Regions from separate parts of the Mesorhizobium quangtriensis genome, predicted to be linked through region 3. Evidence: predicted binding sites of a transcription regulator. Region 3 holds the regulator's gene; each other region holds the start of a gene.

Region 1 (3,271 bases), 180 kb from region 3:
CCGGTCCTGGCTCACTTCGAGAGCCTTCGGCGGCGGGTAAACCGGAACGGGGCCGGCAAGGCTGTTGGCTGCCGCAACCGGCACGTTCTCGAACTCGTATGTCACGACGTCCGAGAGCTGCGCTAGCTGCGCCAACGCGTCCGGATCGTCATAGGCCGCCACGATCTGCCGGTTGGCGACCTGCGCCGCCGGGCAGTCGGCCTGCGGTTCGAGAATGACCGTTCTGTAGCCCAGCCGGGCAGCGGCCATCGCCAGCATGCGGCCAAGCTGGCCGCCGCCGACGATGCCGATCGTCGCTCCGGGAGCGAGCGGTTTCGTTTTGGTCCGACCGATCATTGTCCCTCGGACGGCTCTGCCGCCACCTTCGCGGTCTGCGCAGCGCGGAACTTGTCCAGCCGCTTGGCCAGTGCCTCGTCGTGAAGCGCAAGCACCGCCGCGGCCAAAAGCGCGGCGTTGACTGCACCGGCGCGGCCGATCGCCAATGTCCCGACCGGAATGCCGGCCGGCATCTGCACGATGGAGAGCAGCGAATCCTGACCGGAAAGCGCCTTTGATTCCACCGGCACGCCAAACACCGGCAGCGGCGTCAGTGCCGCCGTCATGCCCGGTAGGTGTGCCGCCCCGCCGGCGCCAGCGATCACGACCTTGTAGCCGGCGTCCCTTGCCCCCTTGGCGAAATCGTAGAGACGCTCGGGCGTGCGGTGGGCGGAGACGATCTTCTTGTCATGGCCGATGCCGAGCGCGGAGAGGGTTTCGGCCGCGTGGCGCATGGTCGCCCAGTCGGACTGGCTGCCCATGATGATCGCGACGTCGGCGCGCTTGCTGTTCAACGGCATGTCTCCCGGCGATTCGTCGGGCGCTGTGGCCCCAATGCGCAAATGGCCCTAGTGGAATTCGCCTGCCCTCGCAAGGACGGCAGCCGCAGGAATCGCGGCTCGCGCCAGCCTCCAACGCGAATCAGGCGATGATGTCCGGGATGATCTTGTCTTCCAACGCCTTCAGCCGATCCTTGAGCCCCAACTTCTTCTTCTTCATGCGCTGGATCTGCAGCGGATCACAGCCGACCGCCATCATTGCGTTGATCGCGGCATCGAGATCCGTGTGTTCCTGCTTGAGCTTTGCGAATTCCAGGCGAATTTCGCTCTGTTCCTGGTCGGACATGTCTACCGTCTGCAGGGTTTCTGGCGCCGAAAAGCGCCATCCGGAGGGCTCCGGAAGCAAGCACCACCGGCGCGGCAGCCCATAGCACATTTTTGCGTTCACGGGAATGCTACCAAGAGCCCTTCGACACCGAAGCCGTAAGGTGGCAAACTGTCATCGTGCCGTCATAGGCGGAACCAGCGGTGGATACCGTCTGTTTCGGTTAGCATCGAGGAAACCATGAAAGGGAGAACCAATCATGTCTCTTGCCAACCATCTTGAAGAGCTGCAGCGAAAGCACGGCGATATCGAGCGTGAGATCGATGAAGCATTGCTTCATCCGTCGGTCGACGACCTCGATATCGCGGCTCTCAAGCGGCGCAAGCTGGCCCTCAAGGACGAGATTGAGAAACTGAGGGCGCAGCCCACGAAACACTGACGCCCCTTCGTCGCACACGCGGCGAATATCTATCGTCGGCGGCGCATATCGTGCCGCCGGTTGGTGGTTTGATTTTTCTGATGTGCAGCGGCGGATTAGGGATTTTCGAGCGGGGCTTTTGAGGCCTTGCGCTCGCACCGAGCGATACTTTGTCCCTGAGCCTTCTCCGGCTAACGCCGATCTTTCCGGAACATCCCGGCCTGCGGCGTCAATCGAACGCGCAGGGCCAGTTCCCTGGCACATTGAGACCCGCCGGCAGCTTCGTCTGCGCATCGCCGCACGACATGTCGACCTGCCACTGCTGCAGTCCGGTCGCCGCCGACAAGTCCTGGCCCTCGAAGCGGGTCAGGAAGAGGAAGGCGTTGGCAAAGTCGAGCGCGCCGGTGAACTTCGCCTTGCTGAGGTCAGCGCGAGACAGATTGGCGAGCGCGAATTTCGCGCCGGTTATGTCAGCTCCGGTGAAATCCGCCCGGCCGAGATCGGCCTTCGTGAAGTCCACGTCGACGAGATTGGCGTTGGCGAAATTCGAGCGCTGCAACTCGGCGCTGGCAAAGGTGGCGCCCTTGGCGAGAAGCCCACTGAAATTCGTGCGATAGGCCTCGATGCGGTCGAACTTCGCGCCCTCAGCATGCGAACCGGCAAGCGACGCCCGCACCAGCGTCGCCTTTTCGAAATTGGCCGCCATCAAATTGCTGTCGCGCAGGTCGGTGGAGGTAAAATCGGTCTCGACAAGCGTTGCGCCCTTCAGGTCGCTGCCGCTGATGACGATCACCTTCTTCGAGCACCCGGTCCAGTCGACGCCCGGCGCAGCGGAGGCCGAGCAGTCGGGCGCTGCTTGCGCAGCAGACAGGGCCAGCAGCGAGGCCGCCACGATCAGCGCGGCTTTCATGGCGAATGTCGAACCAGCGCACATCGTCAACTCAACCCTCCTCCAGGGACCTTGCCGCACCCTATCCATTCGGCACCGCGCCGTCATCTCCATCATGCTTCCCAGAACTGGTCCAGCCATATGTTGAGCTTCATGAACCCGCCTGCCGACACCGCATAAATCCTACGGGTGCCATGTGCCTCTACATCGACCAGTCCGGCATCGAGCAATATCTTCAGATGCTGCGAAACGGCCGGGCGCGATACCGGCAGGCCGGAGGCGAGTTCGCTGACCGTCTTCGGTCCCCGGCGAAGCTCCTCCAGAAGGTGGCGCCGGTTCGGGTCGGCTATCGCCAGGAATGCATCGGCGAAGGTCATCGCTTTTTGTGGGACAGAACGGGAGCGATCACAACTCCCTTCTTCACCGTGAACGCTCTTCTATTTGGCATCCTCCGCCGGTGTGCGTGGATCGAGCCGCGCAGCCTCCGGTGTCGCGCCCTTATCGGCGGGCATGGTCTTGAACGCCTCGCGCTGCTCAAGCGGCACAGGGGCGCGGCGGCCGATGCGCAGGATAGTGTAGCCGACGAGCAGGAAATGTGCGAGCGCGGTTGCGAGGAACAGGCTTTCGGGCCGCATCACCCCCATAAGCGCCGCGCCGACCATCGGCCCGATCATGGTGCCGAAACCGTAGAGCAAAAGCAGCCCGCCCGACACCTTGACGAATTCTTCCGGCTTGGCGTGATCGTTGGCATGCGCCACGGCCAGCGAATAGAGCGTGTAGGCGAACGCGCCATAGGCCGCCGTCATGGCGATGACGGCGGCGCC
Region 2 (3,271 bases), 360 kb from region 3:
CTGACCGGCTGGCTGGAGCACCATTTCCAGCGTGCATACAAGCGTTGAGAGATCATGCAGGACGCATACTTCCTCTATCACTCCGTAGGCCAGTATCAGGGCAAGTCGGAGGACCTCGCCCGGAAAATGAGCGAGTTTGCCCAGGTCTGGGGCGCCTTCGACGACAGCCAATGGTCCTACCTTCTGTCGCAAAGGGCGAGCTTCATCGATCGTTGGCGCGCCATCCTCAACGCGCCCGAGGGCAGCGTGACGACGTCCGAGAACGTAACGCAGGCGGTCAACATGCTGATGACGGCGCTGCCCCCCGGTATGCTTGCCGGCAAGCGCGTGCTCGTCTCGGCGGATTGTTTCCCGTCCAACCATTTCCTTCTGGCGAAATTGCAGGAAAGGCTGGGATTCCGGCTACACACCGTGCCGATGCGGCAAGGCGCGTCTTGGACCGAGGACGAGGATTTCATCGCCGCATGGGATGAAGACGTTGCGGTCGCCCTGCTCACCTGGGTCTCCTCCACCACCTCCAACCGCATCGATCTTGCCGCTCTTGTTGAGCATGGTCGGCGCATGGGCAGCCTGGTCGGCGTCGACATCACCCAGGCGGCCGGCCTCATCCCCTTCGACGTGACGAATCCGGCGGTCGACTTCACCGTCTCCACAAGCCTGAAATGGATGTGCGGCACGCCCGGCGCCGGCATCCTGCACGTGACGCCAGACCTCATCATGAAATGCCAGCCGGAACTGCGCGGCTGGTTCAGCCAGCCGGATCCGTTCAGTTGGGCTCTCGACCGCTTTTCCTATGCGCCCGACGCGCGCCGTTTCGACAACGGAACTCCGGCCTGCATGGCCGCGATCGCCTCCCTGCCCGCCATGGAATGGCATGCGCGGCAGGACCATGTGGCGATCCTTGCCCAGAACAGGCGGCACACAGCCCGCATCATAGAGGCCGCGCTGGAACACGGATTGAACCTGGTGACGCCGGTTGCGGAAAGCCGCCGCGGCGGCTCGGTCATGATGAGACTTCCCGAAGGCCTTGAAGCAGCCACCGTCGTCGCTGCACTTCGGGAACAAGGTATCGCGACCGACGGCCGCGGCCGCATCCTGCGCGCATCACCGGGCGTGGTTACATCCGATGCAGGTGTCGAAGCCCTGGTGGAGGGTATGGTCCGTCACGCCAAGCATATTGGGCGAATCTCGCTCCGCCCGCAGCCCTAGGCCTCGACGAGCTTCAGCTTACTGTCAAAGACGGCAAGCACGCGCGACAGATCGTGGCCGCGCCGGAGGATGAGGCCCGTCGCCGAGGTTACGGACCAAATGCCCTGCTTTCGGGCGAGGGAGGGGTTCTTGGTGATGCTGTAGAGCGGCGTTTCGCTGGTGCGCCGGAAGACCGAGAAGACGGCTCTTTCAGGAAGGTGGTCGATGGCGTAGTCCCGCCATTCGTTTGCTGCGACCATACGCCCATAAAGCCGGAGAATCTGGTCGAGCTCTTTGCGATGGAAGGTGACCGGCATCCCAAGCCGCTCGCGTCGCGCCTCGTTCAGAGGGATCAATATTGAGGAATCGTCCCCACCCTCCGTCCCTATCGAGCGCTCCATCCCGTGACACCCTCATTGCAAATTCATGACAAATCGGAGCGTGACGTTTTCGGTGCGCAATTGCAAGCCCGGCGCGGCCCATCCGGGCAAGACCGCAACTTTAATCACACATCGGTAACAGCTTGAAACATTCTGTATCGATTGGTGATGTTGCGACACAATGCTGCCGTTTTTTATCCGCGCTGAAGCCACGATGTCCGACGACCTTGCGTGTGTTGCCTGAGACGGTTCGGTCCGGCACCGGCTCGTAAACCCCAAGCCCCCCGCCCACGGGTCTGCGTCGGATCGAACCAACCTCGGCCTTGGCAAAAGGTCGGGTGCGACGATCCCAAAATCCTGAATGACCGGTGCCAGAAGCAAGCTGGCGCCGGTCTTTCTTTTTTTACCACCACACTACGGAGAACCAGCCTCGGCCGAAATCACCGCAGCCCCCAGTATCGGGCCGGGCAGCCCTTCCTTATTGACTTTCTGCAGTAGAACGGCGCAACCACCCTGCTTGTTGACCTCGCTGCGGGGCAGTTCGAAACGCGCCGGCTTACCGTGCCACATCCCAGCAGTCTGCACGTCGGTGACCGGATTGACGTAAGTGATGATCTGCCCCTTGTTCTCGCCACGCTCGATCGTCACGGGCTGTCTTGGCGCAAAATGTACGAGGATCAGATGCGCGTCATCCTTGCCGTTGGGCGCTCCGGCGGTTTCGATGATGACACTCTCTCCGTTGCGAACGACATTGATAGGAATAGTCAGGCCTTGTCCCGTCCTTTCAAGCTCCGACAGCGCCGCCCCAACGGCTCCGCGCTTGCCGCCCTTGACGTGTACGCGGCCGTTGATGATGGCTTGCGGTGTATAGACCTCTCTTTTGCCGAAAGCCTTCCCGTAGAGTTTCTGCCGTTCCGTGCTGTCGGGCGTGGCGAGAGTGTCTTTCCAGCCAAGATAGTCCCAGTAGTCGACATGATAGCCGAGGGCCACGACGTCCCCAGTCTTGACGAGGCCGTTGAGAACGGCATCGGCCGGAGGACAGGAATTGCAGCCTTGGCTGGTGAAGAGTTCCACCACGCCGCGCGGCTTCAGGATATCGCTCGCGAAGGAAACGCCAGCGCTTAGCAGCGCCGCACATGCCGCGAGGCATAAAAACAGTCTTTTCTTCATGGCCGTCTGTACATGACGTTCCATCCCCACCGGTTCAACCGGCCTGTTTGCTTTGCGGGAATGCTTGCCAGACAGCCGGCACAAGAGGAAGTCACGTTGAGTTGAGATTTCAAGGAGAACGGCCTCCTGTCGGACAGGAGGCCGTTCTTTCAATCACTACGTTCTCAGCCTTGCTCAGGCAGCGAGGTCGCGCAGCACATATTGCAGGATGCCGCCGTTCTTGAAGTATTCGAGCTCGTCGACCGTATCGATCCGGCAGAGGATCGGGACGTTCTTCACCGTCCCGTCGGCATAGGTCACCTTCGCCGTCATCTTTTGGCGCGGCCGGATTTCTTCGAGGCCCTCGATAGTGACCGTCTCATCGCCCTTGAGGCCAAGCGTCGCCCAGGACGTCCCTTCCTCAAAGACGAACGGGACAATGCCCATGCCGACGAGGTTCGAACGATGGATGCGCTCGAAGGACTGCGCGATCACAGCACGGACCCCGAGGAGGTTGGTGCCTTTGGCCGCCCAGTCGCGCGACGAACCGTTGC
Region 3 (3,271 bases):
GTTGGGGAACGGCGGAAGGAGCTTGGCAAACTGGCTCGATGTCTGCTTTGCCGGGAATAGTTCGGCGGCCCAGGCGATCATCGGGCGAGCCGGGAGGAGTACAGGCAAATGACGGCTGGAATACGCCATGACGATCTGCGGCGTCGCAATCGCGGGCTTGTGATCGCGGCCGTGCGACGCGCCGGCCAGCCGTCGCGCACCGAAATTGCCTCTACTACCAGGCTTAGCCATTCCACCATATCTGCCATTTCAGCCGATCTGATCGACGAAGGAATCCTGGCGGAGGCAAAGGCCGGCGAACATGCCAACGCCCGCCGCGGCAGGCCGCAGGTGGGCCTGTCGCTCAATCCCGAAGCCGCGACGGTCATCGTCGCCGTGCTGTCGCTGAACGAGCTGTCAGCGGCGACGATCAATTATTCGGGAGGTCTCATCGCCGAGGAAAGCCGCACGCTGGCGACGGCGACGATCTCGCGCGACGACCTGATTGCCGAACTGGTGGCGATGCTTTGCCGGCTGACGGCCGGGATGGAGGGACGCGCCCGCCCCCTGCGCATCGTGCTCGCCATACAGGGCATCACCGACGCAGACGCGCGCACCATGCTCTGGTCACCGATAACGCCTCACAAGGATGTACCCTTCGCCGAGATACTGGAGCGCAAGCTCGGCATACCGACGACAGTCGAGAACGACTGCAACATGATGGCGGTGGCGCTTCGCTGGCGCGATCCGGCGCGCTACCGCGCCGATTTCATCGCCATCCTGCTGTCGCACGGTATCGGCATGGGGTTGGTGCTGAAAGGAAACCTTTTCACCGGAACGCGATCTTCCGGAGGCGAGTTCGGTCACGTTATCCACCGTCCGGACGGGGCGCTCTGCCGTTGCGGCCGCCGCGGGTGCATCGAAGCCTATGCTGGCGACTACGCGATCTGGCGCAACGCGCAGGGCAAGAGCGAACTCTCGACACCGGAAGACGGCGTACAGCCCGAGGACATGAAGCAACTGGCCGAGCGGGCACGCGCGGCCGAGGGGCCGGAACGCGAAGCCTATCGCAAGGCAGGCACGGCGATCGGCTACGGCATCGGCAGCCTGTTCGCGCTGATCGACCCGGCTCCGATCGCCTTCGTCGGCGCTGGTGCTGCGGCCTTCGACCTGCTGGAGCCGGCAATCCGCGCAGCGATCGCCGAAACGGCAGGGGGCCAGCACTCGGACGCGATCGCGTTCGACACGATCCCGGACGAGTTGCCGCTGATCAGGCAGGGCTGCGCCATGCGCGCGCTGACCTATGTCGACCAGGAGATCTTTGCCGATGGCTATCCCGCGTCCCCGCTTCTGCAAGCGGACATCGCATAGGCAGGACCTTACGATCAGTCCTCGCGGATCGCGTAACCCGCGCCGCGGATCGTGCGGATCACGTCGGGCATGCGGCCGGTGTTGACGGCCTTGCGCAGGCGGCCGACGTGCACGTCCACGGTGCGCTCGTCGATATAGATCGTCTCGCCCCAGACATTGTCGAGCAATTGGCTGCGCGAGAAGACACGGCCGGGATGGCGCATCATGAATTCGAGCAGGCGGAACTCGGTCGGGCCGAGCCGGATCTCATTCTTCTTGCGATAGACGCGGTGCGCCTCACGATCGAGCATGATGTCGCCGACCTTGAGGACGGACGAGAGCACTTCCGGCTTGGCGCGGCGCAGCAGCGCCCGCACGCGCGCCATGAATTCGGGCGTCGAGAAAGGCTTGACCAGATAGTCATCCGCGCCGGTGGAAAGGCCGCGCACGCGGTCGCTCTCCTCGCCGCGCGCGGTCAGCATGATGACCGGCAGGCGCTGCGTTTCGGGACGCATACGCAGCCTACGGCAAAGTTCGATTCCGGAAATGCCGGGGATCATCCAGTCGAGCACGAGGAGGTCGGGCACATGTTCCTGCAACCTGACCTCGGCCTCGTCGCCGCGCGTAACGATCTCGACCTGATAGCCTTCGGCTTCGAGGTTGTAGCGCAGGAGCACGCCGAGCGGCTCCTCGTCTTCCACCACCATGATCTTCGGCGCAATCATCCGTCGATCTCCTGCCGTCCGGGCCTTATTCCGCCAGAGCCGAGAGCTGCGTCTCGTCAATCTTAGGGCGATTGACCGGCAACTGTTCGCCCGTCACCACATAGTATGCATTTTCGGCGATGTTCGTCACATGGTCGCCGATCCGCTCCAGATTCTTGGCGCAGAACAGCAGATGTGTGCACGCCGTGATGTTGCGCGGGTCTTCCATCATGTAGGTCAGCAACTCGCGGAAGACCGCCGTGTATTTCACGTCGACCTTCTCGTCGTCGGCGCGTAGCGCGCGCAGGCCTTCCGCGTCGCGGTCGGCATAACGATCTATGACGCGGCGAACCTGATCCAGCACCAGTTGCGACATGTCCTCGATGCCATAGGCGAGGTTGCGCGGCGTCGCGCCATGGCCGACGGCACTGACCCGCTTGGCAACGTTTTTGGCGAGATCGCCAATCCGTTCGAGGTCGCCGGCCATGCGGATGGCGCCGACCACTGCGCGCAAATCCTGCGCCATGGGCTGGCGCTTCGCGATCAACGCGATCGAGCGGTCGTCGAGCTCACGCTGGCGGGCGTCCATGATGACGTCGTCGGAGATAACGCGCTGCGCCAGCGCATTGTCGGAAGCCAAAAGCGCGCGGATCGCATCGCCGACCATCGAGCCAGCGAGGTCGCTCATATCGCGAACCAGCCGCTGGATGTGGTCGAGTTCCTCGTCGAAGGAGGTAACGGTGTGTTCGCCCATGGGAGGAGCCTTTCGGGTTCCGGGTGTTCTGCGACGACGGTTCGGCTCAGCCGAAGCGGCCGGTGATGTAGTCCTGGGTGCGCTTCTCGTTCGGGCTGGTGAAGATCAGGTCGGTCGGGCCTTCCTCGACCAGCACGCCGAGATGGAAGAACGCGGTACGCTGCGAAACGCGCGCGGCCTGCTGCATGGAGTGCGTCACGATCACGATCGTGTAGTTCTCCCTGAGCTCGTCGATCAGTTCCTCGACCTTGGCCGTGGCGATCGGGTCGAGGGCCGAGCAAGGCTCGTCCATCAGGATCACTTCCGGCGACACCGCGATGGTGCGCGCGATGCACAGCCGCTGCTGCTGGCCGCCGGAAAGGCCGGTGCCGACTTCGTGCAGGCGATCCTTCACTTCCTCGAACAGCGACGCCTTCTTGAGGCTGGTCACCACGATCTCCTCGAGATCGGTCTTGTTGCGCGCCAGGCCGTGGATGCGCGGGCC

What was found. Region 3 encodes PhoB, which activates phosphate uptake and scavenging genes when phosphate is short. Its sites were predicted from a motif close to TGTCATNNANCTGTCAT; they were not measured.
Region 1: ABMA32_RS14450 (YdcH family protein) is a predicted target of PhoB. The motif match lies at 1,313-1,329, and genes of this name have one in related genera.
Region 2: ABMA32_RS15345 (DUF2794 domain-containing protein) is a predicted target of PhoB. The motif match lies at 1,604-1,620, and genes of this name have one in related genera.

The regions. Positions count from the first base shown of each region.
Region 1 covers NZ_JBEBMF010000002.1:1,197,024-1,200,294, forward strand. Annotated here, with positions in the region: gene ABMA32_RS14435 (5-(carboxyamino)imidazole ribonucleotide synthase) at 1-336, opposite strand, end outside; gene purE (5-(carboxyamino)imidazole ribonucleotide mutase) at 333-830, opposite strand; gene ABMA32_RS14445 (YdcH family protein) at 958-1,161, opposite strand; gene ABMA32_RS14450 (YdcH family protein) at 1,400-1,579, shown strand; gene ABMA32_RS14455 (pentapeptide repeat-containing protein) at 1,788-2,492, opposite strand; gene ABMA32_RS14460 (ArsR/SmtB family transcription factor) at 2,561-2,824, opposite strand; gene ABMA32_RS14465 (MFS transporter) at 2,885-3,271, opposite strand, start outside.
Region 2 covers NZ_JBEBMF010000002.1:1,381,749-1,385,019, reverse strand. Annotated here, with positions in the region: gene ABMA32_RS15355 (amino acid ABC transporter permease) at 1-48, shown strand, start outside; gene ABMA32_RS15350 (aminotransferase class V-fold PLP-dependent enzyme) at 55-1,209, shown strand; gene ABMA32_RS15345 (DUF2794 domain-containing protein) at 1,206-1,589, opposite strand; gene ABMA32_RS15340 (DUF1223 domain-containing protein) at 1,983-2,738, opposite strand; gene acnA (aconitate hydratase AcnA) at 2,913-3,271, opposite strand, start outside.
Region 3 covers NZ_JBEBMF010000002.1:1,018,775-1,022,045, forward strand. Annotated here, with positions in the region: gene ABMA32_RS13480 (ROK family protein) at 109-1,350, shown strand; gene phoB (phosphate regulon transcriptional regulator PhoB) at 1,365-2,054, opposite strand; gene phoU (phosphate signaling complex protein PhoU) at 2,080-2,787, opposite strand; gene pstB (phosphate ABC transporter ATP-binding protein PstB) at 2,834-3,271, opposite strand, start outside.